Regions from separate parts of the Mycobacterium malmoense genome, predicted to be linked through region 1. Evidence: riboswitches for the same ligand, from Rfam matches in the RefSeq annotation. Region 1 holds a riboswitch; the other holds the start of a gene.
What was found. Region 1 has a riboswitch for fluoride ahead of K3U93_RS00670 (hypothetical protein). Riboswitches for the same ligand answer to the same signal wherever they lie in the genome.

Region 1 (15,024 bases):
TCGTGCCGGGAACCCGAACCGGTCGCGGGCGGCGCCCGGAACCGTGATGCCGGCCGGACAGTCGTGGCAGAACATCACGTCCGCGGGTCCATCGGCCGCGGCGTCACGAGCTTGCTGCGACGTGAGCCACTCCTGGGGCCACCACGACTGTCCGGGCTTGCGCAGAAAGCGGTCGATGGAATAGGCGCCACCGAGGGCCAAGCAACTGGTCTGCGCCCACTGCCATCGAAATCCTCGCGGCAAGTGGACGATGCGCTCGCGCAGGTACCGCAAGCCGTCGGCATCGACGGGCCAGCTTAACAACCGATCGAAGTTCTCGTGGTTACCGTCGACGAAAGCTAAGACGATGCCGCAGCGGTCAAGCGCATCATCGAGCGAATCCAGATAGTCGTCGGTGAAGTTGTAGCCGAAGTCACCCAGGTGAATCAGCACCGTCGCATCACGCTTGGCGGCATGTTCGATCGCGGCGACGCCGTATTTGGTGTCGGCATGCCAGTCGCCCGCGATCGCAATACGGGACGGTGGGGAAAGCACCGAGTGCGCCAGCAGTTGGCCAGGGGACGGCAGGCGCGATGGCAGTTGTACTCGATTCATAGTCGCCTCCTGGGTCGATTTCCGATTGGCGACGTGCCTCGCTGGCACGCCGCACAACCGGAGCTGATCAGTTCCCAGGGACCGTTGGCAACCGCCGGGCAATCCCTTGATTGCAGGATGCGGGCCCCACCGCCTGTTTTCGGTCCAGGCTACGCGGCTTTTTCAGGCCGGGTCAATCGCGTTGACGCTGGTCCCCACCCGGGCCGAGCGGCTAGCCTGTACCGAGGCGATGGATCTCCGCCTGGGCAGCCCGCCCGAACCGCCGGCCCGGCTGATGGCTCCTGTGTTACCTGGCAAGCTGTGGGCAAGGAGTCCGCCATGGCATTGGTCGTCGGATACGACCGCCACCCGGCCAGCCGGGCGGCGGTGCTCTTTGCCGCTGAACTCGCCGGCGCCCTGAATGTGCCTGTCCATGTCGTCCACGTGGTGGACATGGCAGATAGCCCCATCTCCGGCACCTCGACCGAGTCGGCCGAAGCTGCCAAGAAAAGGCTCGACGCCGAGCGCCAGCATGTTGGGGAAGCCCTCGATGCCGCCCATGTGCCGTGGACCTATCACCTTCTGAACGGCGATCCGGTTAAGGCGCTTCTCAAGACCGCGGATGACTGCTCCGCGACCCTGATCGTGGTCGGCCGGCCGCAGCACGGAATCGTTCCGGCCCTGAGCCACATTGTGACCGGCACCGTGGCGCGAAACCTGTTGCGCCACAGCACACGCCCGGTTGCGGTGGTGCCCGAGTTCGCGGACAGCCTGTGAACGCGGGCAGCGTGAGTCGGGTCTATTTGGCCCGGCACGGCCGCACCGCGCTCAACGCCGAGGGGCGTCTGCGCGGGCTCAGCGACCCGCCGCTGGATGAGGTCGGCATCGCCGAAGTCTCCCGGCTCGCCGGTGCGCTGGCCGCCCGACATCCCACCGCGGTGGTCTCCAGCCCGCTGCAGCGGGCGGTGGCGACCGCGCAGGCAATCGGCGCTGCCGCCGGCGTTCCGGTCACGATTGATGCCCGGCTCAACGACCGCGACTATGGGCCCATGACCGGCCTTCGTCGCGATGATGTCGAACATCGTTACGGCAGTGTCGATTCCGCACCTGGCGTGGAAAGCCGAGCGGCGGTCGCCGAGCGGGCACGACGAGCGTTCTTCGAGCTCGTGGACGAACTCGGGCCGGGACCCGTCGTCCTGGTGTCACACGATGCGTTCAACACCACCTTGCTGGAGCAGCTGGATCCCTCGCTGGACCACATCGGCCAGCGGACGGCGTGCTGGAACCAGCTCAGCCTGGTCGATGGAGTCTGGCGGGTGGACTCCTATGACGTTGTGGCCGACTGACTCTCGTCTGTGCGGTCTCTGCGGTTCAGGTAGGCCATGAGAACGTCTTCCGCGCGGTGATACTGCAGCGAATCCACCCACAGGCGGTGGATCGGAGAATGCGCACGCCGGCCGAATTGGCCGCCCGGAGTCGCCACGTAGCCGCCGACGTCGGCGTCGGCAAGTAGCGCCAGTACGGGACCGATGTCGCTGGACTGCAGATCGGCCAACTCTGCCCAGTAAGTCGCGAAGACCCCATTGTCAGTGCCACCGGGCGGTAGCCAGAACGTGACGTCGAACTGCGCCGGATTTCTGATCGGCCGCGACGGCGAACTCATCAGAACCCCGTTGACGTTGGATTGGACATGCGTTCTCCCTGGCTGCTGCCGTCCAGGGGCCATCGGCGACGTCCGCGGTTTCGGCGAGCCCCACCGCCTTGTCCCATGATGACCCGCTGACGACGAGTTCGCCAGGCTCTTTGCGCGATAACTTGAACATCGGGTAACATTGGCGGTCTGGCGATGAGGCTCGCCAAGATTGCCGCACCGGGCTAATGGCTTCTACCGCGTGAACGACCCACGGTAGAAGGCAGGTGAGTTAGATGACATGCCGGGTGAGCGAGCTGACGCACCGTCTCGGCGCAATTGTTGGCGCTGACGCTTTCGCGAGAATCGTTTGCCCGTCCGCTGCGTGCGCGGGTCGCGTCGATTCGCTCTGCGAGCTGCCCCGGCCGTCGGCCAAGCAACCCGCCGCCCGTCGACCTATCCTGGCAAACTCATCGAATGCTGTTTGTCCGCAACATGTTTACCGAAGTCCGCCGCCGACACGCAACCAAGCGCCATCCGACCATGTTCGGAGCTATCACAACCAAGGGAGGAAGCCATGTCATTTGTGACTACACAACCGGAGTTGCTGGCCACCGCATCCGGCAACTTGGCCACCATCGGTTCCATCATGACCGCCGCGAACGCATCCGCGTCCACCCCGACGACCGGGGTGATTCCGGCCGCCGCCGACGAGGTGTCGGCGTTGACGGCCATGCAATTCGCGGTACACGCGCAGATGTATCAGGCGATGGCGGCGCAAGCCGCGGCGATTCACGAACAGTTCGTGTCCACGCTGGGGGCCAGCGCCGTGTCATACGAGGCCACGGAGGCGGCCAACGCGATCGCGACCGCGTAAGGGACCCAATCTGACAAGCGCGAACCCAGTGATCGCGGGTAGCATGGAGCAAGGCGATGAAGCTCGCCTTAACTGCCGCACCGGCTGATGGCTTCTACCACGTGAACGACGCGCGGTAGAAGGCAGGTGAGGGTAATGGCGGGCTTTACCAGCATCCTTGGTCCGGATGTCGACGGTATGAGGGGTGCCGACATACCACCACCGGATTGTTTGGCCGATCTCCATCTCGACCAGATCGTCGCCGCGGTTACGGCTGGATATGGTGACAGTGATATCGCAAGCATCTTCTACACGCCCCTGCACGACGTGCCTACGGTGGAGTACCGCCAGCAGGTCTTCCGTGATCTCGAAAACGAGGAAACACGGTCACCGATACAGAATTTCGTCGAGGGCATGCGCGCGATGCGGGGCCGGCTTCACGTGGCCAGGAACGCCTGGCATCGGCTACAGCGACAGGGCTGGCTGGTCGCTGCGATCGAAAGCTATTGCCACACGGTGGCGTTGCTGCGAGACGATCTCGCCCACGTCCGGCCGCGTTCGCGGGGGCTATGCAACTTCGGCGAACACGTAACCCGCTACGTCACCAGCGAAGCGTTCACCACGCTGGTGGCCGACACCGAATCGATGCGGGACCAGCTGCGCAAAGTGCGATACACGGTGCACATCGAGGGCCTTCGGGTCCACGTCGAAAAGTTCGACGGCCAAAACGACTACAGCTCGGCGGTTGCCGAGACATTCGAACGCTTCGCCACCGAGTCCAGCAAGGACTATCGTGTCGCCCTTCCGGAGTTCAAAGACATGAACCATATCGAGGAGCAGATCCTCGGATGCGTCGCCGAACTTCATCCGGAGGTCTTTACGCTGCTCGGTGACTTCTGCCGCCGATACGAACACTTCATCGAACCCGTCGTCGCCAGATTTGAGCACGAGATCCAGTTCTATCTGGCATACCTTGCGTTCGTCCAACGCTTCACCGCGGCCGGGCTAGCGTTCACCTATCCGCGTGTCACCCAGGAGCCGGGCGTCGTGGACGCCCGGGACGCCTTCGACCTGGCGCTGGCAATCAACGCGGTGCAAGACGAAAGACGCCTTGTTACCAACGACTTTCACCTGACGGAATCCGAGCGGATTTTCGTGGTTACCGGTCCGAACCAGGGCGGTAAGACGACCTTCGCCCGGACCATCGGCCAATGCGCCTATCTCACCTCGATTGGGTGCCCGATACCCGCCAGCGACGCCAGACTGACATTGCCCGATCAGATCTTCACCCATTTCGAAAGGCAGGAAGACCTGTCGACGCTGCACGGAAAGCTCGACAACGAGCTGGTACGGATTCATGACATCCTTTCGCGCGCAACCGATGCGAGTATCATCATCATGAACGAGAGCTTCTCGTCGACCACCGTCAATGATGCCCTGTTGATCGGCCGTGAGGTGCTCGAACGAATCATCCAGCTGCGCTGCGTCGCGGTTTACGTCAGCTTCCTCGACGAGCTGTCCACACTGGATCCGGCGTGTGTGAGCATGGTCGGCGAAGTGGCCCAGGATGATCCAACTCGGCGGACATTCAAGTTCACCCGCCGACCCGCGGACGGCCTGGCCTATGCCGCCGCACTAGCCGACAAGTACGGCCTCAGCTACGAGGCGCTGGGGCGGAGGATCAGCCAATGAAGGTTCGACTGCTACACCCCGTTCACGACCCCGACCTAGCGCCGCGGCTTCCGTGGCCATTGCAGAATCTCGTCGATGACGATCTCGAGCTCCGGCGGATCTACAAAGCGATGGCCGCCGGCGACGAATTCTTGCTCGACACCGCCAAAAAGATAGTGCCACAGGCGGTTGTCGATCCCGACGTCATCGTCTACCGTCAGCAAGTCTTGGCGGATTGCCTGGCCAATCGTGCCGCGGTGCAGCGGATGTATGACGTCGCGGTCGACGGTGTCGAAGTTCGGCGCAAGGTGTTCCTCGGCGGTTTGATGTCCCGCGACCCACAGGCCATCCTGCGTCGCTCCGTTCGGATTCTCGAACTGCTGGTCGGCAACCTCCGGCAATTGCGCAGCCTGTGCGATGAGCATGCCAACGGATTTCGCTCGCCGGGGTTTCGGCAGCTGTTGGCGATGATTGGCGAGCAGATCGGCGACGAGTACCTCGAGCAGCTCGACGCGGACCTTCGCGAGTTGCATCTTCCGCGAGGTGTTCTGCTCAGCGCCGCGCTCGGAATGGGTAACAAGGGCGTGGATTATCTCCTTCACCAGCCACCTCGCCGTAATTGGTGGGACAAATTGACCGGAAACCGCAGCAGCGGTTGCGGCTTCGTTGTTGATGAGCGCGACGAAACCGGCGCGCAGGCGCTAACCGAGTTAGCCGGGCGGGCCATCAACGACATTGCCAATACGGTCACCCGATCTGCAGATCACGTCGAGGGGTTCTTTGGCCGGCTGCGCACCGAACTGGGGTTTTACCTGGCCTGCGCGAACCTTTACGATCAGCTCACCAAAGCCGGTGTGCCCACCTGCTTTCCGATTCCCACACCGATCGGCCCGCCACAGCTCTGCTGCCGCGACCTGCGCGACGTGGGACTGTGCCTGACCGCCGGTAAGCGGGTCACCGGCAATGACGTCGACGGCGACGCGAAGTCGTTGATCGTGATCACCGGCGCCAACGAAGGCGGGAAGTCCACGTTTTTGCGCAGCTTGGGCGCGGCGCAGGTGATGATGCAAGCCGGCATGTTTGTCACCGCCACATCGTTTCGCGCCAACGTCCGAGACGCTGTCTTCACGCACTTCAAGCGCGAAGAAGACGACACCCACACCCACGGCAAGCTCGACGAAGAACTTGCCCGTATGAGCGACATCGCCGACTTCGTCGGCTCGGCGTCAATGCTGTTGTGCAATGAGTCGTTTGCCGCGACGAACGAGCGGGAAGGATCGCAAATCGCGCGAGACGTGGTGCGGGCCATGGTCGAAAGCGGGGTGAAAGTGGTTTTCGTCACGCACTTGTACGACCTCGCGCATAGCCTCAGCTCGCGACACGATCCGGCCTACTTGTTCCTGCGAGCCCAGCGCCGCCCCGATGGTGTGCGGACGTTCCGATTGGAACCGGGGCAACCGGAACCCACCAGCTACGGCGAGGACTCGTTTCGGCGGGTGTTCGGCATCGCTTCGAATCGCGACGTCAGCCGGGAAACTGTAGGGTCCGGCTGAGCGGTGGAGAGCGCTCCCGCAATCTGAAAATATGTGCCGGCCGGTCAGGCTAGGTGCGCCACTCCTGTGCGAACGACACGACCAGCGATGCTTACCCAGCCATTCGGGCTCCACAGGGTGTGGATCAGTGACCCTTTGCCCTGGGTGATGGTCAGATCGCGGCTGAGGTACTCGCTGATGCGTATTGCCGCGGCGCCGGTGGCTTCGTCTTCCTGCACGCCAAGCTCGGGTCCGAACGAGCGGGAGCGCACGCGCCCGGCGTCTCGGTCGATCCAAGCCCATACATAGTGCGGGAAGTCGTCGGAATAGTCGCTGGGGTCAGCATCGATGACATCCTGAGGCGAGATCAGTTGATGCATCACGAATTCAGGAGTCCATTCGGCGTATGCCCGGATGATCGCCAGCTCTGAGGCGTAATCGACTTCGACGATGCCGACCGGGAGCCGTAGGCTTCGAACGGGTGTGCCACGGTCACGCAGCCACCAAGCCGCTCCCACGGCGGGGTGGCCAACGAATGGCGATTCAATGGCCGGCGTGAAGATGTGAGCCTCGGCCGTAGCATTCCCCCGCTTCGGAAGATCGACGAAAATTGTTTCGCTATAACCCAATTGGGTCGCAATGCGTTGTCGGTCCGCGTCTGGCACTGCAGCGGCGTCAATCACGCCGAGCAGGTTTCCGAATCTGCCGTCGATGTCGGTGAACACCCGCAGAACGGTTACGTCGGTAGCCATCGGCGCCAGTATCCTCTCATCATCAGTACGCCGCCACAGCGACTGCTCGTATCGGTGTGCACCGTCATCCGCTGCCAAGTGCCCCCAGCAGGTAGGCGACTAGGACGACGAGGAATACGTAGAGCAGGTACAAGTTGACATCGCCCGATTGGATCGGGGTCACCAGACGCGCGCAATATTGCACGGCGGTTATGACCGGACGATACAAGTAACGTTGAAACAGCGGTGTGACCTCGGCTTCGTAGTGCACCGGCCCGGACCTCCCGGCGGGCTCGTCGGACGCTCGCTGCAGGGTGACCGTCGGTTGATATAGGCGGTCGAATGTCACCCGTACGGGCGCGGCAAATGTCATGGCCGAGTACTGCATTCGCGGTTTGAAGGTGACGATCCCACCGTCCCACACCGGGGTCCGCCGACTTGGCGCCTTCGGGCGTCCAACGGCATGGATCATGACCGGCACGATCAAGACGGCAACCATGAATGCCGCAAGGTACGTTGGGGAGAACGCCGAAAAATCCGTGTTCGCCGGAATGATGGTCAATTTATCGACCATCACCCGCGGCAGCAGGTTGACCGAGGTAACGGTGTGGACGGCACGTCCGAGAGCCGTGATCACTAAAGGTGCCCCCACCCCGAGTGCCACACACCCCATAGCCAAGAGTGCGGCTCCGAGCACAGGCTGTCCGGATTCCTCGGCGGCAGCGGCATCTTTGGTCCGCGCCATGCCTAGGAACGGGATACCATACGCGCGCACAAAGGCGCACACGGCCAGGCCTCCCGTTAGCCCCAGGCAGGCCGCTGCCACGACGATCAAGATGCCCACGAGATGACTCGGTATCCGAAAACCCTGAAACAGTCCCTGGAAGATCAGCCATTCGGAGACGAAACCGTTCAGCGGCGGCAACGTCGCAATTCCGAGGGTGCCTATCATGCTGATCACCGCGGTACGTGGCAACCGGTGAACCAGACCACCGAGCCGATCCATGTCGCGGGTGCCGGTGGCGTGCTCGATCACCCCGGCCTCCAAGAACAGTAGCGTCTTGTAAAGGCCATGGTTAGCAACGTGATACAGCGCGGCAAGCAGCAGGAATGCGCCCAATACCGGCTGCCCGTAGGAGGTGAAGGTCATCCCGGCTCCAATTGCGATGGCGATAACTCCCACGTTCTCGATCGTCGAATAGGCAAGGAACTTCTTGATGTCGCGTTCGGTGAGCGCGTACAGGATGCCAAGCACCGCGGTGAGCGCGCCCAGGCCCATGGTTATGAGACCCCACCATGCGGGACCCGCACCGAGCAGCTCGGTGGCGAACAGCAGGATGCCGTAGACGCCAAGCTTTACCACCATTCCGGACAGAAATCCGGAACCGTCGGCGGGTGCCACGGGGTGTGCCTCCGGCAACCACACGTGCAGCGGTACCAAGCCCGCCTTGAACCCGAAACCAATGAGCGCCAGCAGGAATATCGCGTCACGAGACCCCGGCGAGACGTGCCCCGATCGCATGGCAATCGTCGCGAAATCTGTGCTGCCCGCATCGGCGGCAAGAAGCACGAATGCCGCGACGATCAGCCCGAAGCCGACCTCGGAAAGTGCGAGGAACCAGAACGCGCCCGCGGCAACCCCCTCGCGGCGTTGATGGCGCAGGATCATCAGATAGCACAACAACGCCATCGACTCCCATGCCACCAGGAACACCACGACTGTGCCCGCAATCAGTACCGTTAGCGTGGCCAGCAGCGCGAGATGGTAGATCGCGAGGTACAGCGACGTGCCCCGGCCCACGGCATGGTATCGCGGCGCATAGCAGGCGATTCCGATCGCGACGGCGCCCAGCACCGCGACGAACACACCGGCCAGCGGCGTGAGCCGCAGCGTCAAGGCGCCGACTATGTCGTTGCCGCCCAACGTCTTAGACACCGACCCGGGATGCATGAGCAACAGCCTGACCCCGCCGATGAGCGCGGCCAAGCCACCCGCACCACCCAGGGCGGGCGAAAGCCGCACCGGACCGTGTGCTGGGACGAACGCAGTCGCCGTGGCCGCGACCCACAACGCTGCGGCGGCGCCGAACATAACCCATTCGATCACGGCAGCTCACCTTGATCCACGAAGGGCATTGCGGACACCTTCTCGGCAAGCCGACCCACCGCGACCATCAGTCCCTGTAGTAGCGCCATCGGACTGGGTGGGCAGCCCGGCACGTATACATCGACGGGGAGTACCGCGTCGAGCGTGCCGTGGGCGATCGGGTCTGCGGGATAAACCCCGCCGAGCGCGCAGGCGCCGACGGCCATCACGAGCTTGGGTTCGGGCGTGGCGTCGTAGGTCTTGCGCAACGCCACGTCGAACGCTCGTACGGCCGGCCCGGTCACCATGAGAATGTCGGCGTGACGCGGGGCCGGGGTAAAAAAGAATCCCAGCCGGTGCAGATCGTAGTGGGGCGCCGCGAGCAACCGTATTTCCTGCTCACACACCGCACAGGAGCCCGTGTCAACGGTGCGGATATGCAGGCTACGCCCAAACAGTTTGCGCACGCTACGGCGCAGATCCTCGGCCGCCGAGTCCCGTCGCACCGTGCTTGTTGCCGCCGTCATGACAAGCCCTCCCTGCGTGGCGATTTGTGGTTACGGAAAGTGCAGCCCGATGATCCGGGCAATCTCGATATAGAGCGGAATCCCGACGGTGACGTTGTAGGAAAACGTCAAGCCCAGCGATGCGGCGAGAGGCAGGCTCGGGCTGGCCTCCGGGATCGCCAGTCGCTGCACCGCCGGGACGGCGATATAAGACGCCGCACCGCACAGCACCGCGAACAGCACGTAGGTTCCGGGCTTGAACGCCGTGTCGGTCAAGTAGGCATAGGTGTGGGCGACGAGAATACCCAGCGTCGCAAAGAAATTCGGTGCGAGCAGACCAAATAGCACAAAGCCGAGTCCCGCCGACCGTAGGTCGCGCAACTTGCGGGAGGCCGTCATGCCCATCTCAAGCAGGAAGAGGCACAGGACGCCCTGGAACGCCGACACGAAAAAGGTGTCGTCGTCGTGGATCACCTTTTGGCCTTGCAGGCCACTGATGAAGCCGACGATGACGGCGCCGATCAGCAGGCACAGCCCGGGATTGAGCAAGACCTCCCGCAGCGTGGCTGTGGTGTTGTGCCGCGCGGCATCTCCGCCCAGGGGGTTTCCCTCGGGATGCTCGCGTTGTTCCGGGGAGGTTTCCGGCTCGTGCCCGGTCTGATGTTCCTGCTGGGATCGCAGGCTCTGGCCGTAAGCGGGCCGCGCGGCGGTGCCGGGCCCCGCCCCCACGGTCGCCGGCGTCGCGTAGCCCGCCTCATCCGGCATCTTCCCTGCCGCATCCATTCCCCGGGCACGCAGTCGAGCCACCAGATACAGCGCCACCAGGCAGCCGGGGATCTCCATAATGGCCAGCATGACGGGCATGTAGGCGTCGAAGGCGATGGCGACGCTGGTGAGCACCGCCACGCAGGTGGCAAAGGTCCCCGCCGAGTCCGATCCGTAATACCCGGCCACCGTCGCCCGGTCGATCCGCCGCAGGGCAGTCACGTGGTTGAGCACGAAGTAGGCGATAATGCCGATCAGGAAGTTCAAGGCGAAGCCCACCACCATGAATCCGACGATGCGTCCGATGCTCGACGGGCTGATTTCGGCGAGCTCTTCGCCGCCGTGCCAGCCGATGGCCAGCAGCAGGTACATGGTCAGTCCCTGGTAGATCACGTACGGGATTTCAAACCGCACCTTCAAGATCGGGATCAGGAAGCCGAAATAGAAGAACAACAACAGCGGCTTGAATAAGTTGTGGATGAAGTTTTGCCAGAACTCGTAAAGCATTGGTGGCTCCTATAACTGCTGCCGGGGGGTTAACAACCCGTCGGGGCCGAGACGAATATCAGGAGCTGCTTCGATTCCGCCGTGGCAACCGCGCAATCAGGCACCACGGCCACCGTTTCCGTCATGAGAGTCCTTCCGGCGGGGACGATTTACGCAACCCAATGTGTTTGATCAGCTGTTCGCGGGCGGTAGCGGCCAGTTCGAAAACCCCGCTGGGGCGCACGACGGCGGGTGCGGCCGCCAGGCAGCGGCCGCAGGAGGTGCAGGCGCCGACGTCATAGATCAGAACGTCGTCGTCGCGTCGCAGCGCGGAACTCGGACACATTGCGACCAACCGGTCGGCCACGCCGGTATCCAGCGGCGAGGCGTCGAACACCGGTGGGCTGGGCAACTCACGTGTCCACGGTTCCGGCGCCCCGCGCGGGTAACGAGTCGTCACTACGCCTCGGCGCAATCCACGAAGGAACCACAGTGCCATCAGCGTGCCCTCCCGGCTGCGGTGAGCCAGAAGCTGGCCTCGATGATCGGAATGTCGGTGAAAACGTTCTGGGAGCGTGCCGCGTCGCCGAAGGCGCGCCAATTACGCACCGCCGCAGGCCGCAGCCTGCACCGAAGAATTCGCCCGTCGGAACCGAGTTCGACCCACACCAGCGCCTCGCCTCGTGGCGATTCCGCCCAGCCGAGGCCGGATCCGGCCCGCTGCGGAATCGGCGCCGGTTCACAACCGACGCTGGAATCCGGAATGGCGAGTTCGTCGATCAGCCGCAACGCCTCGTCGATTTCGGCCAAGAACACTCGGTACCGGGCCCGCGCGTCGCCGCCGCTGGCAAGCGCAACTTGCACCGGATGGTCGTCATACGGTGGCTGCAGGTGATCGCGGCGCGTATCGAGGGCAATGCCGCTCGCGCGCACCACCGGACCGACGAGACCGAGCGAACCGGCCTGCGCCGTGGTGATGACACCCGTCGCCTCCAAGCGGTCGAGGAACGAGTTGGTGCTGTTCAACGCGTCGGTGACGCGTCGCAAATCGGCACAGGCCATGTGGGTTTCGGCGCTGAGTCCCCTAAGGTCGACCCCGCGGGCGACGCCCCCGATATCGACGACACCGAATAGGTACCGGTGTCCGAAGAATCGTGCGGCCAACCGCAAGAGCTGCTCCAGCACGATTTCGCTACCCGCCTGGCCAACCGCGAGGCCGGTGGACTGGCACAATGCGGCGATCGCGGCGACGTGGTTGTAGATCCGTTCGAATTCCACTGCCGCGGCACGGATCCGGCTGGCGGCAGGTGAGACCGAGATGCCGAGCGCCGTTTCGATGGCGGCGGCGAACGCCCACGCATGTGAAGCCGCCGACAGGCCCTCCGCCCGTTCGACAAGAAACAGCGCCTCCCGCGGCGTCATTCCGCGCAATCGCCATTCGATGCCACGGTATTTGTGCCAGGTGAAGAGGTAGAGGTCGACCACCTCCTCGCCGCTTGTGACCAGGCCGTAGTACAACGACTCGAAGCCGGCCGCGCGTACCGGCCCGAATGGGAATTCGAACGCGGCCCCACCGACGGTGTGCGGGGCGCGGACATCGGCGGGTTCATGGGTGGGCGCTCGGCCCAAGCGGGGGAATTCGGCTCCTGCATGGGGTGGCAGCGCGATTCGGTTCAGCGGGCCGCCATCGGCGGGGCGCAGCCCGAACTGCTCGTAGATCTCGCATTCCTCCACGAACGCCGCTGGTTCGATGACGGATAACGAGGGGTACTCAGCTGTAGCACAAGGTGTTTCGGTCAGGAGATAGGGATGCGCTTCTGTGTCGAGCGCCCACGTCAATCGTAAGATCGGGTCCGCGCCGGGTCCGTGGTCGGCGAACATGTCGGCGAGACGGGCGCTGGCGGTCAGCTGTTGTACGGTGGCTTGCAGCTCGCTGATTGGGACGTCGACACGAAAAACCTTGTCTTCCTGGACCATCCGTGTCCGGCTGGGCAGGGTGGCCTGCCACGTAGTGGCGTCGATACCGGTCACGTCAACGCTCCGATTGATCCAAGGATCACGGTGTGCAACCCAGTGGGGATCCACAGGCCGAGCACCAGCAGTGCGGTGAGGCCCGTGACAATCGGCAGCGCTGCCAGCACCCGCTGCCCACCGAACCCGAGCGCGATCGCGATGATTCCCATATGCTCGACCGATGAGTAGGCGAACAGTCGCTTGAAATTGGTTGTGGTGACCAGGAATAGCGCTCCTATAAGGACCGAAGCAAACCCGAACGAGAGCATCACCACCTGCACGTAGTGGGTGCCGAGGCCCGTGCGGGCGATAGCCAGAAAGCGGATGATCGCATACATTCCGGTGTTCAGCAGCGCCGCGGATAGCATCGCGCTGGTCGGGCTCGGGGCTTCGGAGTGCGCGTCCGGTAACCAGGTGTGCATCGGCGCCAGCCCCACCTTGGTGCCGTATCCCACCACGGCCAGCAGGAATGCCAACTTCAGTGCGGGGTGGGCTAATTCGGATGCGTGCTGGAACAGGTACGGCCAGGTCAACCTGAGGTTGTCGGTCAGTGCCAGGCCGGTGCCGGAGTAGAAGAGGAACATGGTGCCGACAAGTGCGATGGTGACACCGAGCGAGGAGATAATGATGTATTTCCATGCTGCCTCCAGCGAACTGGCCTGTGCTTCCAAACCGACCAGCGCGGCGCTGGCCAGCGTGCTCGCCTCGATCAGCACGAACAGCATGCCCAGGTTTCCTGTGCTGAGCGACGCCAGCATCAGCGCGGCGAACGCGCCGAAGAATCCGAAGTACATCCGCACCTGGAATGAACTCAGCAGCCCCGAATTCTCCTGTGCCCGAAGATAAGCTGCCGATCCAAGCGAAGAAAGCAACACGACCACGGCCACGGTGAACAAGAAGAACGCACTCAATCCGTCGACATAGACGAAGCCCGACAGGGCCGACAGCACACGGTGGCCGCCGATCCACAGGAGCAGCCAGATTGATAGTCCGAGCGATCCGCAGCCCGCGGCAATAGCCGTGTAGCCGGCTACCCGTGCCTTTGCGCCGGCGATGGCGGTCGCCGTGGTCGCCAACGGCAACAACGCGATCAGGACCACGAGCGCGGTCATCCCCGCAGCTCCCTGAGTTCGGCCGAACTCGCCTCGGCCAGCTGACGGGTCATGCCCGAGACAAAAACAACCATGATGAGTACGCCGGCGACGATGTCGAGAAAAACCCCGGCTTCGACAATGAACGGAAAGGTTGCCACCAGCGTAATCGCGCCCAGAAACACCCCGTTCTCCACGAGCAGCCAGCCGATCAGCTGGGCGACGGTGTGGCGCCGCACCACCATGACTTCGCAGCCGAGCAGGATCATCGCGGTTGACAGCGGGACCACCGCGGATGCCACCAGCCCCTTGGGTAGCAGCTGCGGCCGAGTCACCAAGTAAGAGAACGCGGTCAGCGCACCGCCGAAAATAATGGCCGTCGACAATCCAGTGGACATCGCGACGTCACGTTTAAGTTCCAGCCGCTCGATCAGCAGCCGCCTTGCGGCTAGCGGGATCCCAACGCCCTTGACCGTTAACGTGATTACGGCCAGGGCCCACAGTTCAATGCGGCCGAACCTATAGGCAACCACTCCGCAGGCGATCGCGAGCAGCCAGGACTGTGCGCCGTAATAGGTGAGGTACCGGTTGAACAGCTTCGAGCCCAGGCATGCAAACGCGCACAACAGCATCAACACGCCACATAGATCGAGTAACACACCCGCGGTCGACGTTGCCGTCAGGCTCTCCATGCTCATGCTCCGATCACATACGAGGTTGCGATGCCGACCAGAGCTAAAAGAAATGAGGCACCGAGGAATTCGGCGATTCGGAAGAACCGGAGTTTGGCGAACGACGTGTCGATGACGACGATCAAAAGCCCGCAAATCGCGAGCTTGCCCAATAACGCCGGAATCGCCATCAGGCCGCCGCCGATCGTCGTGGCATTGCCGAGGCCCCAAGGCATCACGAACACGTTCATGAATATCGACGACAGCAGCAGCAGTTTCATCCAGGAGCCCCACTTGACCAGGGCGTAGGACCGGCCCGAGTATTCGAGCACCCGGCCTTCCTCGATCATTGAGATCTCGATCGAACCCGTCGGGCTATCGATCGGGATGCGCCCGTTTTCCACCAGGACAAG
Region 2 (15,024 bases), 930 kb from region 1:
CGGCCATGATCCTGATCGAAATCTGGAGCGGCGCCCCGGTGTCACTCTTGGTCCCGCTCGTCTTTTTGGTCCTGGTGTCGGCGTTCGTGGCGTTGCAAGTGAAGGCGGCGCGGATCCACGTCTCGGTCGAGCTCACCGAGGACGCCCTGCGCGAGGGCACCGAAACCATCCTGGTGCGCGAAATCGTCAAGGTGTATCCGGAAGCCGAGAATCACGAGGCTTCCGGGAAGGAGCTGGCGAGGTGGCAGTCGGCGCGGGCGCTTGGCGAATTGGTCGGCGTGCCCCGCGGCCGGATAGGCATCGGCCTCAGGCTCACCGAGGGGCGCACCGCCCAGGCCTGGGCGCGTCGGCATCGTCACCTTCGCGCGGCGCTGACCCCGCTGGTCCAGGAGCGGGTCGAGCCCGCCGGATCCGATGTCACCGACGACGACGGGTCGGTGCGGTGATCGCCCGATACCGGGCCCTGGTCGAACTCGGCCTGGCCTGTGCCGCGCTGGTGGGCGCGGGCGTCAGCTGGACGCACGCCCGCCACATCGTCGGTGTCGCACCCATCGCGGACGGGCAGCCGACCACCACGTCGTTGGTGTATGACCCGCAGCTGCTGTTGCTGACCCTGGTGCTGGTGACGACCGCCGGGCTGCTGCTGGTGGCGGGGATCGCCAGGCTCCGGCGCTCTAGGGCTTAGGCCGTCTTCTTGATGAGCGGCAGCACGAACTGGCGGCGGCGCACGATGGCTTCGGCCAGGTTGCGAAGCGCCTCCTGCACCGAGCGCGCCATCGGAAACATGGCCCCGTCGCCGGCGTCGTTCAACAGCTCGATCACCGCCGGGCTCGCGACCAATGTCCACTCCGCGCCGGCGGCCTGGCACTCCTCATCGAACTCGTACAGAAGCGAGATACCGGCCGCCGCAAACAGACTCACGTCACTCAGGTCGAGCACCACCGGCTCGGTCCCGAGGACGAAACGCCGGATGTACTCGCCGACCCGGCCGGCGTTGACGCCGTCGATCTCGCCCCGGACGGTCACCACCGTCGCCAGGTGACGGCAGTGCGCCCGAATCTGAGCGCCACCGCACTCAAGGGTGCCGTTCCCCCGCCGGGCGTTCGGGCCCGGCTTCGACACCGACGTAGCGATTGCGATAGTCATGAGCAGCCCCATTCCCCGTGGCGTTCGTTGTGGCCGTGTAGGACCGACTCGGCGCGGACCAATGTCTTTAACGGTGCCCGTTAAAAGTAAGGAGACTTCCAGCCGGCTCTAACTCTTTGCTAAGAAGCGACTTTCGGAACGTTTTCGGCGACTCCAAGCGACATCGACGATGTTTCGGGTGCCACACCAAGCCACACCAGGGCCCGTCACGCCATCGCGGCAGTCACGCTGTTAGGCTGCGAAAGCTGCCGGTTGCGCAGTCGGGGGCTGGTGAAATGGCCTGTGGCATGGATCAGCCGCCCGGTCAGCCGGACTGCATGCGAACGAAACGGCAGGGTTCCGGACGGAAAGAGCATCGTGCGCGGCGCAGAGACCAGGGGAGAGATCAAGGCCCTGACGGGACTCCGCATCGTCGCCGCGCTGTGGGTGGTGCTGTTTCACTTCCGGCCGATGTTGGGCGATGCGTCGCCCGATTTCCGCGACGCGCTGGCGCCGGTACTCAACTGCGGCGCGCAGGGCGTCGACCTCTTCTTCATCCTCAGCGGGTTCGTGCTGACGTGGAACTACCTCGACCGCATGGGCCGGGCATGGTCGACGCGCGCCACCCTGCACTTCCTGTGGCTGCGGCTGGCCAGGGTGTGGCCGGTGTACCTGGTCACGTTGCACCTGGCAGTCCTGTGGGTGATCTTCACCCTGCACGTCGGCCACGTGCCGTCGCCCGACGCGGGCCAGCTCACCGCGGTCAGCTACGTACGCCAGGTCCTACTGGTGCAGCTGTGGTTCCAGCCGTTCTTCGATGACTCCAGTTGGGACGGGCCGGCCTGGTCGATCAGCGCGGAATGGCTGGCCTACCTGCTCTTCGGCCTGCTCGTTCTGGTGATCTTGCGGATGAAGCAGGCCACGAGGGCGCGAAGCCTGATGTTGCTGGCCTTCGCGGCGTCGTTGCCGCCGGTGGTGATGTTGCTGGCCAGCGGCCACTTTTACACCCCGTGGAGCTGGCTGCCGCGGATCGTGACGCAGTTCACCGCCGGCGCCCTGGCCTGCGCCGCCGTGCGCAGGTTGCGGCCGACCGATCGCTCCCGCCTCGTCGCGGGGTACGTCGCCCTGCTTCTCCTGGTGGCCATGGGGGCCGTTCTCTACTGGTTTGACGCGCACCCGATAACCGGCGTCGTGGAGAACGACAGCGGCGGCGTGGTCGACGTGCTGTTCGTTCCGCTGGTGATCACGCTGGCGGTCGGCGCGGGCGGCCTGCCGAGGCTGCTGTCGACGCGGCTCATGGTTTACGGCGGGCAGATCTCGTTTTGCCTGTACATGGTGCACGAGCTGGTGCATACCGCCTGGGGATGGGCCGTCGAGCAATTCGAGTTGACGCCGCAGGACAATCCGTGGAAATGGAACGTCGTCGGCCTGCTCGCGATCGCCGTGGGGGGTTCAATCCTGCTGTACCACTTCGTCGAAGAGCCTGCCCGCCGGTGGATGCGCAGGATGGTCGACGTCCGGGCCGCGGACGCGAGAACCGAGCACGGCGAACCGGCAAGCACCAAGCTGCATCCGATCGACGGTGGGCTGGAAGCGGTTTCGGCCCGCGCGGTCTGACACCCGCGTGGGTACGCGAATCGTTTTGTGCCCAGCGCCGATTCAGCGGGTTGCCAGCCGGTTCCCGTCGTTTCCCCGTACGATTCCGTTGATTCGGATGCGGCGGTTCCCAGGGGAGGTAGCGGTGAGTCGGCTGGCCACGTTAGTCATCAGCCTGACTTTTCTGGCCGGCGTCGTCTGTGAATATTCGCCATGCCCGGCCCGGGTGCGGGCCTATGACACACTGACCCTGGATTCCCGGCTGAACCACGTCGCGGTGATCGGCGACTCCTATACCACCGGCACCGATGAGGGCGGCCTGGGCCCCAGGGCATGGACCGCGCTTGCCTGGCACAGCCTCGCCGCGCGAGGCGTGCGGATCGCCGCCGACGTGGCGGCCGAGGGCAGGGCCGGTTATTTCGTGCGCGGTGACCACGGCAGCGTGTTCGAGGATCTGACCGCCAGGGCGGCCAAGCGCGACGACGCACTGGTGGTGTTCTTCGGCTCCCGCAACGACGACGGCGTCGATCCCGAGCTGGTGGCCGAAAGGGCCCGCGGCGCCTTCGATTTGGCGCGCCGCCTGGCGCCGGCGGCGAAATTCTTGGTGATCGGGCCGCCGTGGCCAACCGCCGCCGTTCCCGAGTCGATGCTGCAGATTCGCGACGTGCTGCACGCCGCGGCCGGGGGTGCGGGAGCGGCGTTCGTCGACCCGATCGCCGAAGGATGGTTCGTCGGCAGGCCCGACCTGATCGGGGTGGATGGCGTGCACCCGACCGACGCGGGCCACGAGTATCTGGCGGACCGGATCGCGCCGCTCATCCGCGCGCAGTTGTCTAGGTGAGTAGGGCGGCCGGCTGTGCTGACGTTTCAGTCGTCTGCATTCCGTTCATGATCCCATCGCTCCAGATCTCTCGCGGGTTCGGCAAACCAACTCCAGCGACTGACGCGGCCACTGCGAGGCACGCCAGCAGCGGTGGATTATCTGTAAACTCCCGAGAATCCTTCACGGATAAGACATTTGCCGCGCATGCTCAGCCCAGCTGGCCGCGGGCCCAATCCATCGCCGTCTGATATTGGTCGGTGCACAGCTCGCTGGTCGCGGCCCCGATGATCGCCCCGGCATCGCGGTTGGTGAAGCCACCACCGTTTTGAAGCGCGGAGAACACCGATGGAAGTGGTTGGCCGTCGCGTAATTGGTCGCATACGGAGCGTCCCCACGCGAGCGCGTCGGATGGCGAGACGTAGCTGACGTGGCTTCTTTCCAGACGCGTCAGGAATTCAGGGTCGTCGGCGCGGGCGGGTGCGGCCAGGGCAACGGCTGCGGCGAGCGCCGTGGCGAGCGTTAGCGTTCTCAACATTCCCACCCCTCGCGACGGTGGGTTATGGCTTGCGCGGATGGTGGCGCCGTGGGCGTCACCGTCGGCGAACGGGTAGTTGATGGCCATCTTGTGGCACTCCTGATGGTGTGAAGCGGTGATTAGCGACCCAGGACGCGTTGTTTTTGCTCGACGAACTCTTCGTCGGTCAGGATTCCCCGGTCGCGGAGTTCGGCGAGCTCGCGCAGCTCGGCGGCGATTCCCGTTCCGGCGCCCCCCGGTGAGGTCTGCGCTGGTTCGAGCGGTTTGCCTGTGCTGGCCCCGACGCCTTCACGGTGGCCCAGACCGGCCGCGCCGCCGAGGGCGCGGCCGGCCATGCCGGCAAGGGCCATGTCGCTGAACGTGTTACCGGCGGACCCCGTCAACGCCTGCGGGGCGGCGCTAACACTGCTTATCGGCAATGCCGCGGCGAGCGGGCGGATCGCCGTTGGAGCGACGGCGGCCCAGCGCTGGGGCACCGACAGCGCCCCAATCGACGACGACTGGCCCAGGCTTGCATTGGCGATCGCACCGCCGAGGCCCACGGAGCGCAGTCCGCCAAGATCTCCGGGTGCGCCCCCGCGGATGAGTCCCTGGGCCTCCTCACGCACGAGCCGTTCCTGGTTGGCTGCCGCGTTCCTCAGGTTGGTGCTGACCGAGTTCGCCGACATCGTCGCGCTCGTTGTCGACGTGCTCATACCCCCCAACGAGGCGAGCGGGCCAAAGTACGACGGAATCGAGGTCAGCGAGGGCAACGACGACGCCGAGGAGCCCGATCCACTCGCCAGGCCCAACAGCCCCGACAAGGGCGACGCCGACGACGTCGACGAGGCAAGACCCTGCAGCGCTTGTGGCACCGCGGACATCAGGTGTGGGCCCACCGACATGACGTGGGATACGCCCGATCCCGCCCCGGCTGCGGCGGCGTGGGCCACCGCGGCCGCCTGACCGGCCAACCCCGCCGGATTGGTCGTTGACGTCGGCGCCGAAAACGGCGTCAAGGCCGCGGCGGTCGCCGAGTGGGCGGCATAACCGATCATCGCGGCGACGTCTTGAGCCCACATCTCCATGTAGTGCGCCTCGGTCGCCATGATCGCCGGGATGTTTTGCCCCAAGAAATTGGTCGCAACCAGCGCCATCAACAGGCTGCGGTTGGCCGCGATCAGCGGCACAGGCACCGTCACAGCGAAGGCGGTCTCGTAAGCCACCGCCGCCGTCTTGGCCTGGGTGGCGGCCTGCTCGGCCTGCGCGGCCGCCGTGATCATCCACGCCAGATAAGGCCCAACGGCCGCCGTCATCGACACCGACGCCGGCCCCAGCCACGGCCCACCGGTCAGCCCCGAGATCACCGATCCGCAAGATGCCGCCTTGGAATACAAGTCGGCGGCCAACTCGTCCCAAGCCGCCGCGGCGGCCAGCATCGGGCCCGAACCGGGCCCTGCATACATCCTGCCGGAATTGATTTCCGGCGGTAACACCGCGAAGTCCATCTCGCTATCCCCTCCGAGGACGTCAGTTCAATGTGACGGCATTGGCGGCCTCGGTGGCCGCATACGATCCAGCACTGGTAGCCAAGGTGGTGACCAACAGTTGGTGCAGCACCGCCGCCTCGGCAGCGACCGCCTGATACATCGCGCCGTGAGTGGCAAATTGCAGCGCGGTAAGCGCTGAAACCTCGTCGGCGGCAGCGGGCACCACGCCCGTGGTCGGGGCCGCAATCGCCGCATTCTGAGCAGCCATCGCAGACCCAATCGCCTGCAAGTCGAACGCCGCCGCTGACAACATTTCCGGTTGTGCGGTCACAAAAGACATGGATCCTCCCCTTTCGCTTTAAGGCAGATCGAAAACTGTGGCTGACGCTGGCCAAACGACCCGAATTTCGGTCGGACACCTTTACCAAATCGAAGTTCGTCAAAGGTACTGTCGCGTAAGCACTTTCGATAAAGACCGTGATTGGCCCGTGAGATAATGCGTGGCCTGATACCCGCGCGCTGGGCTATCGGCTATCGCGACGGTTATTTTCGGCGATTCCCGGGCGCGGGCGGATTATCTACGATCTGATCGTCAGCCCGATTGCTGGAGCGAGTCATCGCCATGGTCAAGCAACCTGACGTCGACGGCATCCCGAATGCGGCCAGCATGCATAAAACCGGGAAAAGAGAAGCAAGAGCACAATGCTGAGCATCACCATCCACCCACTTTCTACTGCGTATGAGTAGAAGCCATTAGCCGGGATGGCCTTTCAAGGCGGTGCTTCATCGCCTAATGCCAAAGATAGCATGCGGTCGAACCGCCGTCGATAGCTCATATCCGGTTCTGCGGCACAAGATGTTTGGCGTTGCGGAATCCGAGCCGGATCGACGTTCTCGCAGCCGTGGCGCACCACGATCCGACCCGTATCGTGTTTACCCTTCGGTGCGGCGATCTTTGGTGGGCGAGAGTGTGCCGCTCATCCAGCTGTCAGGCAGACCACCAGTAGGCCAAAGTTTCAGTCGCAGAACGTTTTTCGAGCCAGACGCTTCAGTCTTCCGCGTGCCGCTCGTAGTCCCATCGCTCCAGGCGCGCTTGCAAGTGCATCAGGCCGACGCCGACGAGTGGCGCGGCCGCCGCGATGCAGACCAGCAGCAGCGAAGTCATCTCACAACCTCCAAAAACCTTTCCCTGATAGGACGATCGTCCGCGACCAGAAGTTCATTACGGTTTCACCCGCCCGCGACGGCGCGGTCCGCCAGCGCGCCGATCACGGGTGCCAGCAGTCGCGCGTATTCGGTCGTCACGTGGTTGTCGTCGCGGAACACCAGGGTGTTGCCGACGATCACCGGGCAGCGGTCCGGGGTGCAGAACAGCTCCGTCAGGTCGGCGTAGTGCCCGCCGCCGCCGGTGGTCGCCGCCCGCTCGGCGACGACGCCGCCGTCGTCGACCGCGACCGGGCGCGCAGGCGCGCAGGCGGTGGCGTCGTCCAGGTGTGCCGACAGGCACGCGGGCACGGAGCCGTGTGGATCCGGGGCCGGCCCGAGGACCAGAACGGTCGCGCCGTTGCCGCGCAACCGTTTCACGGTGTCGGCCAGGGTGCCGATCCACGCCGGGTCGTAGGACACAAAGCCGAAATCCCCGCCGTAGCGCCGGCTCATGTCCAGCACGACCAGCCGCGGGTGTTCGGCCGTCAACCGGGCCATGATCTGGCCGCGCCACTGTTCGCACTCGGTGTATTCCCGGCCCAGGTACGGGCTGGTGATGCGCAGCTCCTGCAGCGGGCAGGTCACCTTGGCCAGCGTCTCCAGCCGCCAATGCCGCTGCTCGGCGAGCTGCTGGAACGCGGGCTGCCACATCGCGGCGTGCGAGTCGCCGACCAGGGCCACCGTCGTCGGCGAGGCGGTGTCGCCCGTCGCGCACTCGGGTTGGCCGACATCGCGCCACGACCGCACGCAGCCGTTGACGAAGACCGCCGCCTTGTCGGCGGGCGCCGCGGCAAGCGGCGGGTCCAGGTTGGACGGCACGGCACGCAGGCCCGCGGACCCCGCGACCGCGTCGCGCGCCTGCTGGACCGTCGCGTCTTGCGGGCCGACGGCGGGGGCGTTCGCCGGGGGCAGCGCGACGATGTTGGCCTTGGGCGCGGCCGTTCCGTGCCCCGCCGGCGCCGGTACCACGTTCAGCAGCAGCACGCACGCGCACGCGGTGGCCGCGCTGGCGGCCCCGGCCACGGCCAGGCTGGCCTTCGCCGACCGGCGCAGGGCGGCCGCGAATCGGCCGGGATTTTCGACCAGATGCAGCGTGAGCACCGCGAGTCCGGCCGAGACGACGACCGCGGCGAGCCGGCCCGGCAGGCCCGCGGGCAGGCCCAGCAGCGGTGGCATCAGCAGCAGCACCGGCCAGTGCCACAGGTACCACGAGTACGACACCCGGCCGATCGCCCGCACCGCGGGCCGGCACAGCACGCGACCGGCCCCCAGGCCGCCGGTGACGCGCCCGGCGCCGATGATCAGGGCGGTGCCCAGCACGGGCAGCAGGGCCGCCGTGCCGGGGTACGGGGTGCCGGGTCCCAGCTGGGTGCAGGTCAGCACGATCAGGCCCAGACCACCCCATCCGGCGATCGCCGCGGCTAGCAGGGGCAGCCTGCGCCATTGGCGAATCGACAGGGCCACCAGACCGCCCGCGGCCAGCTCCCAGGCGCGGGTGGGCAGCGAGAAGAACGCCCAGGGCGGCGACGTGCGGGTCCACACCACGGCCGCCGCCAGCGACGCCGCCGCCACGCACCCGAGGACGACGGCATACGGCGTCGCCCGCGATGCGGTGCCGCCGCGCACGCGGCGCGCCAACCACGCGGTACCGATGATCAGCGCCGGCCACATCAGATAGAACTGCTCCTCGACACCCAGCGACCAGTAGTGCTCGAACGGCGACGGCGGGAGGTCGGAGGCCAGGTAGTCGGTGCCCTGCATGGCGAACCGGTAGTTGCCGACATACGCCGCACTGGCGATGCCGTCCGTGAAGACGCTTCGCGCCTGCAACGGCGGCAGCACCACGGCCGCCCCGATCGCGGTGGCGACGCCGACGGCGGCCGCGGCCGGCAGCAGGCGGCGGGCGCGGGCGCCGTAGAAGCGGCCGAGCCGAACGGCATCGGTCGTCGTGACCTCGCGCCAGAGCAGCCCGGTGATGAGGAAGCCGGAGATGACGAAGAAGACGTCGACGCCGATGTAGCCGCCGGTGACGCCCGGTATGCGCGCGTGGTAGAGCACGACGGCGATCACGGCGACGGCGCGCAAGCCCTCGATGTCCGGGCGAAAACCCGCTTGTCGCGGCGGGGGCACCACCCGCTTGCGGGGGAGGCTGTCGTTGTCGGGCCGCCGGACCTTCATCTGCCCCGGCTAGGACGCCATCCAGGCGAGCTCGCCGGGCAGCTGCGCCCGCCAATAGTCCATGTCGTGCCCGCCCGCGGAGAAGCTGCCCGCCGGTGGCTTTTTCAGCTGGTTGACGAATTGACGTGTGGCGAAATAGAAGCGGTCGCCGGTGCCGCAGTCCACCCGCAACGGAATCTGTGACAGCGCGGGGACGCCCAGCACGCTGTTTTGCACCCAGTCGTCATAGCTGTCGAACGCGCCGGGGGCGCTGCCGGTGAACGAGGTGAACAGCGCCGGGCTGATCGCGCAGATCCCCGCGGTGCGTGACGGGCCCAGCTTGGCACCCAAATGCAGTGCCCCGTAGCCGCCCATCGACCACCCCATAAGGCCCACCCGCGAGGTGTCCATACCCATTGACGACAGCATAGGCAGCAGCTCTTCGAGCACCATCGCGCCGGAGTCCGCGCCGGACGCCCGCCGGTGCCAGTAGGAGGTGTTGCCGCCGTCGACGCCCACCACCGCGAACGGCGGCTTGCCCTCTTTGACCAGCCGGGCGAGCCCGTCCTCGACACCGCAGTCGAGCATCATGTTCGCGTTGCCGTCCTTGCCGTGCAGCGCGATCACCGGGCGCAGCAGCCCGCTCTCGGGGGTGTATCCCGGCGGCAGCGCGATCACCCAATTGGTCTTGACGCCACCGCGGGCCGCGGACACGAACGAGCCGGTGAGCTTGGTCGGCAGGCTGCTGCCCGCCTTCGGCTCGAACGGCGCGGGAGCTTGCGGCGGCGCCGCCCACGGCTCCAGCGGATCCAGTAGCGCGCTCAGCGCCCACACGCCAGCGGCTGCAGCGCTGGCACCGGCGCCCATACGCAGTACCGCACGACGGTTCAGGTCAGGCACGAGCGACATAATGCCGCGCCGGCCGGCTTTTATCGGCCCAGCCACGCCGTATCGCAAGCATTGTGATTTAGCGTTGACGAAGAGTTGACATTCGGCCCGCGGGACGCCGAACACCCGTCCTTCGACCGCGCCGCGATGAACCGGTTCGTCGAGCACGCCAAACCCGCGGAGTGGCAACCGAATTCATGCCGGGAGCCAACCGTTCCCAGGCTCACGCTCAGGCCCCGATAACGCGGGTTCAAACTCGACGCGGCCCGCGCCAGCCCTCAAGGCGCCCGATCCGATCTCGGAGGTTTCAACCCTCGCACGCCGGGCCGATCTGCTGCACGATGCAAGGAGACTCGAAAGGGAGCGTGGATGAGCCTGGCGTTTCATTGGTTTTTGCCGACCTATGGGGATTCGCGAAACCTGATCTCGGGTGGGCACGGCACGGCGATGCACGGCGACCGGCCCGCGACTCTGCGGTATCTGCACCAGATTTGCGCGGCGGCCGAAGACAACGGCTTCGAGGCGGTGCTCACGCCGACCGGATTGTGGTGTGAGGACGCCTGGTTGACGACGGCGATGCTGATCGAGGGCACCGAGACACTGAAATTCCTGGTCGCGTTCCGGCCCGGTCTGCTCAGCCCGACCCTGGCCGCGCAGATGGCCGGGACCTTCCAGCGGCACTCGGGTGGACGGCTGCTGCTCAACGTCGTCACCGGCGGTGAACCGCATGAGCAGCGGGCCTACGGGGATTTCCTGGACAAGGAGTCGCGGTACGCCCGCACCGCCGAGTTTCTGCATGTGGTGCGGCAGCTGTGGACCTCGCGGGAGCCGGTCACCTTCGCCGGGGACCACATTCGCGTCGACGACGCCCAGCTGAACAATCCGCCGGAGCCGATACCCGCGGTGTTCTTCGGCGGATCGTCGGCATCCGCGGGCCCGGTCGCGGCCAGGCACTCCGACGTCTACCTCACCTGGGGTGAGCCCCTGAAGGCGGTCGGGCAGAAGCTGGACTGGATCCGCGGGCTGGCCACCGATGCCGGCCGAATTCTGCAATACGGCTTGCGGATTCACGTGATCAGCCGCGACACCGCCGCCGAGGCATGGGCCGAGGCCGACCGGCTGCTCGCGGCCGTCGACCCGGCGGATATCGAGCGGGTGCAGGCCAGCCTCGCACGCAGCGAATCCGACGGCCAGCGCCGCATGCTGGAGCTGCATGGTGGCAGTAGCGGCCGGCTGCTCGTCGCGCCTAACCTGTGGGCCGGGGTCGGCCTGGTCCGTGGGGGAGCGGGCACCGCCCTGGTGGGGTCGCACGCCGAGGTCGCCGAACGGCTGGCCGAGTACGCCCAACTGGGCATCACCCACTTCATCCTGTCGGGATATCCGCACCTGGAAGAGGCCTACTGGTTCGGCGAGGGCGTCCTGCCGCTGCTGGAGCGGATGGGGTTGTGGAGACATCCCAACCGTCGGTCGCACCCGGCACCGGCGACGCCGTTCGCCGTCGCCTCGGCGCACTAGCCGCCACCAGGACTGGGCGACTGACCCGGGCGAGGGGGCGACCCGGCTGCTAGCGTCCGCTCATGCGGCGCACGCAACGCCGGGTGAATTCCCGGCCCGAGGCGGATGGCCACAGTGCGCCGGCGGAACCCGTAACGAACACCACTTCGCATCTGCGCCAAGGGCTTTCGCAGCGGCAGCTCAGCATGATCGCCCTCGGCGGCGTGATCGGCGCCGGCCTGTTCATCGGGTCTGGTGTGGTGATCAAAGACACCGGGCCCGCCGCGTTCCTGACCTACGCACTCTGCGGGCTGCTCATCGTCCTGGTGATGCGGATGCTGGGCGAGATGGCGGCCGCCAACCCGTCGACCGGGTCGTTCGCCGAGTACGCGGCCAACGCGCTGGGTGACTGGGCGGGGTTTTCGGTTGCCTGGCTGTACTGGTACTTCTGGGTGATCGTGGTCGGGTTCGAGGCGGTCGCCGGCGGGAAGGTCCTCGACTACTGGTTTCACGCGCCGCTGTGGCTGCTCTCGCTGTGCCTGATGGTGCTGATGACCGCGACGAACCTGTTCTCGGTGAGATCCTTCGGCGAATTCGAATTCTGGTTCGCCGGAATCAAAGTCGCGACGATCGTGGTCTTTCTCGTCGTCGGCGCGGCTTTCGTCCTCGGGTTCTTTCCGGGCCGTGACACGGATTTTTCCAACCTCACGTCCCACGGCGGGTTCTTCCCCAAAGGCGTCGGCGCGGTCTTCGCCGCCATCGTGGTGGTGATCTTCTCCATGGTGGGCGCCGAAATCGTCACCGTCGCCGCCGCGGAAAGTCGCAACCCGCAGCTGGCGGTCCAAAAAGCGACGAGGTCGGTGGTCGCGCGGATCGGAATCTTCTTCGTCGGATCGGTCTTCCTGCTCGTCGTGATCCTGCCGTGGAACTCGGTGGAGCTGGGCGCCTCGCCGTACGTCGCCGCGCTCAAGCACATGGGTCTACCCGGCGCGGACCAGGTGATGAACGCGGTGGTGCTCACCGCGGTGCTGTCCTGCCTGAACTCGGGCCTGTACACGGCGTCGCGCATGCTGTTCGTGCTCGCCGACCGGCGCGCGGCGCCGGTTCAGCTGATCAAGCTCAGTCCGCGTGGCGTCCCGTATGTCGCCATCGTGTGCTCGTCGGCGATCGGCTTCGGCTGCGTCGTCATGGCGTGGGTCGCGCCCGGCACGGTGTTTCTCTTCCTGCTCAACTCGTCGGGCGCCGTCATCTTGTTCGTCTATTGGCTGATCGCGCTCTCGCAGATCATCCTGCGCCGCCGGACGCCTCCAGAGAAGCTGCGGGTCAAGATGTGGTTCTTTCCAGTGCTGTCGATTTTCACCCTCGCCGGAATCACCGCCGTGCTGGTGCAGATGGCCTTCGACCGGTCGGCGCGCAGTCAGCTCTGGCTGAGCCTGCTGTCCTGGGCCGCGGTGGTTGGGCTGTACGTCGTCGCCAGGAGGCGGCGCGGACGACTCCGCCGCATCACCCCGTCTTGGTGAACAGCACCGCCTGTTCGAACGGCAGACGTGCGAAGACCCGCCGGCCGCGGACGACATGCGACGCCGCCTCGGCCTTGCTGACGACCTGCGGGTCGGCGATGCCGAACGTCTTGCCGTTGCGGCGCATCCGCCCGCCTCCGGCCACGGTGAGGTTCTTCAGCCAGTCGCGGTCCGGGCCGTAGCTCAGCAGGACCGCGACGCCGGGCTTGCCGTCGACGGTGGCGCTGAACGCATTCACCGGTGTGCGGTAGGGCTTTCCCGAGCGCCGTCCGACGTGCTCGATGATGGCAAACGACGGGGCCCAACCGGCCCACAGGCGCTGAATCGGGTTGGTGACGTGCCGGTTGAACCGGGCGAGTCCTTGGGGAAGTTGCATACCGCCATCCAACTCGTCGGCCCCGGCGCACTTCAAGACGTACCAACTCTTACACCCTGTAGTTGAACGCGCCGCGGAGGCTGGGACACTGGTCGTCATGGGTAGCACCGACCAGATCGGCACGGCCGTGCGCGCCTCGGCCCGGCTGTTCGAGGACGCCTGCGCGGTCATCCCCGGCGGCGTGAACTCCCCGGTACGCGCCTTCACGGCGGTGGGCGGCACCCCGCGCTTCATCACCGAGGCCCGCGGCTGCTGGCTCACCGACGCCGACGGCAACCGCTACGTCGACCTGGTGTGCTCGTGGGGTCCGATGATCCTGGGCCACGCGCACCCGGCCGTCGTCGACGCCGTGACCAGGGCCGCCGCCTCCGGCCTGTCGTTCGGGGCGCCGACGCCCACCGAGAGCCAGCTGGCCGCCGAGATCATCGGGCGGGTGGCGCCGGTCGAGCGGATCCGGCTGGTCAACTCCGGCACCGAGGCGACCATGAGCGCGGTCCGGCTGGCCCGCGGCTTTACCGGCCGGGCCAAGATCGTCAAGTTCTCCGGCTGCTACCACGGCCACGTGGACGCGTTGCTCGCCGACGCGGGTTCCGGGGTGGCGACGCTGGGCCTATGTGACGACCCGCCGCGCCCGGCTTCGCCGCGCTCGCGATCGTCACAGGGCTTATGTGACGACCCGCCGCGCCCGGCTTCGCCGCGCTTGCGATCGTCACGGGGCCTGCCGTCCTCGCCCGGGGTGACCGGCGCGGCCGCGGCCGACACAATCGTGTTGCCCTACAACGACATCGACGCGGTGGAGCAGGCGTTCGCCCGGTTCGGCGACCAGATCGCCGCGGTGATCACCGAAGCCAGTCCCGGCAACATGGGCGTCGTCCCGCCCGGGCCCGGATACAACGCGGCGCTGCGCGCGATCACCGCCGGGCACGGCGGGCTGCTGATCGTCGACGAGGTGATGACGGGTTTTCGGGTCAGCCGGAGTGGTTGGTACGGAATCGATCCCGTCGACGCCGACCTGTTCACCTTCGGCAAGGTGATGAGCGGCGGGCTGCCGGCCGCCGCGTTCGGCGGGCGGGCCGAGGTGATGGAGCGGCTGGCGCCGCTGGGGCCGGTGTACCAGGCCGGCACCTTGTCGGGCAATCCGGTGGCCGTGGCCGCCGGGCTGGCCACGCTGCGCGCCGCCGACGACGCGGTCTACGCCACACTGAACGCCAACGCCGACCGCCTGGCCACGCTGCTCTCCGAGGCGCTGACGAAAGCCGGTGTGCCGCACCAGGTTCCGCGGGCCGGCAACATGCTCGGCGTGTTCTTCTCCGACACGCCGGTCACCGACTTCGCCGCCGCGCGGGCGAGCCAGACGTGGCGCTATCCGCCGTTCTTCCATGCTCTGCTGGACGCCGGCGTCTACCCGCCGTGCAGCGCCTTCGAGGCGTGGTTCGTCTCGACGGCCCTGGACGACACCGCGTTCGACCGGATCGCCGAGGCGTTACCCCTTGCGGCCCGTCGGGCCGCCGAGGCCGCCCGGCAGGGGGGATCCTGATGGCCGAGCAAACCCGCGTCCACGTGGTGCGCCACGGCGAGGTGCACAACCCCAGCGGGGTCCTCTACGGGCGGCTGCCCGGATTCCACCTCTCCGACAAGGGCAGGGCGCAGGCGGATGCGGTCGCCGACGCGCTGGCTCACCGTGACGTCGTCGCGGTGATCGCCTCCCCGCTGCAGCGGGCGCAGGAGACCGCCGGGCCCATCGCCGCAAAGCACGACCTGCCCGTCGACACCGACCCCGACCTGATCGAGTCGGCCAACTTCTTCGAGGGCCGCCGCGTCGGCCCCGGCGACGG

Region 2: linked by a shared signal. The riboswitch ahead of K3U93_RS20800 (PE family protein) and the one ahead of K3U93_RS00670 (hypothetical protein) in region 1 are both predicted to bind fluoride.

The regions. Positions count from the first base shown of each region.
Region 1 is NZ_CP080999.1:133,616-148,639, forward strand. Features, by position in the region: gene K3U93_RS00655 (metallophosphoesterase family protein) at 1-594, opposite strand, end outside; fluoride riboswitch at 811-885, shown strand; gene K3U93_RS00660 (universal stress protein) at 913-1,350, shown strand; gene K3U93_RS00665 (histidine phosphatase family protein) at 1,362-1,919, shown strand; gene K3U93_RS00670 (hypothetical protein) at 1,898-2,236, opposite strand; fluoride riboswitch at 2,283-2,343, opposite strand; fluoride riboswitch at 2,407-2,468, shown strand; gene K3U93_RS00675 (PE family protein) at 2,781-3,080, shown strand; fluoride riboswitch at 3,124-3,184, shown strand; gene K3U93_RS00680 (MutS-related protein) at 3,216-4,751, shown strand; gene K3U93_RS25780 (MutS-related protein) at 4,862-6,283, shown strand; gene K3U93_RS00690 (PhzF family phenazine biosynthesis protein) at 6,328-7,014, opposite strand; gene K3U93_RS00695 (proton-conducting transporter transmembrane domain-containing protein) at 7,079-9,100, opposite strand; gene K3U93_RS00700 (NADH-quinone oxidoreductase subunit B family protein) at 9,097-9,606, opposite strand; gene K3U93_RS00705 (sodium-dependent bicarbonate transport family permease) at 9,637-10,857, opposite strand; gene K3U93_RS00710 (hypothetical protein) at 10,979-11,296, opposite strand; gene K3U93_RS00715 (hydrogenase large subunit) at 11,335-12,867, opposite strand; gene K3U93_RS00720 (proton-conducting transporter transmembrane domain-containing protein) at 12,864-13,949, opposite strand; gene K3U93_RS00725 (hypothetical protein) at 13,958-14,632, opposite strand; gene K3U93_RS00730 (respiratory chain complex I subunit 1 family protein) at 14,635-15,024, opposite strand, start outside.
Region 2 is NZ_CP080999.1:4,518,678-4,533,701, reverse strand. Features, by position in the region: gene mce1N (transport-regulating membrane protein Mce1N) at 1-446, shown strand, start outside; gene K3U93_RS20830 (hypothetical protein) at 443-685, shown strand; gene K3U93_RS20825 (STAS domain-containing protein) at 682-1,146, opposite strand; gene K3U93_RS20820 (acyltransferase family protein) at 1,504-2,742, shown strand; gene K3U93_RS20815 (Rv0518 family GDSL lipase) at 2,867-3,562, shown strand; gene K3U93_RS20810 (DUF732 domain-containing protein) at 3,753-4,166, opposite strand; gene K3U93_RS20805 (PPE family protein, SVP subgroup) at 4,199-5,566, opposite strand; gene K3U93_RS20800 (PE family protein) at 5,589-5,888, opposite strand; fluoride riboswitch at 6,286-6,348, opposite strand; gene K3U93_RS20795 (acyltransferase family protein) at 6,779-8,932, opposite strand; gene K3U93_RS20790 (alpha/beta hydrolase) at 8,942-9,820, opposite strand; gene K3U93_RS20785 (LLM class flavin-dependent oxidoreductase) at 10,169-11,314, shown strand; gene K3U93_RS20780 (amino acid permease) at 11,500-12,813, shown strand; gene K3U93_RS20775 (nitroreductase family deazaflavin-dependent oxidoreductase) at 12,797-13,189, opposite strand; gene hemL (glutamate-1-semialdehyde 2,1-aminomutase) at 13,287-14,726, shown strand; gene K3U93_RS20765 (histidine phosphatase family protein) at 14,726-15,024, shown strand, end outside.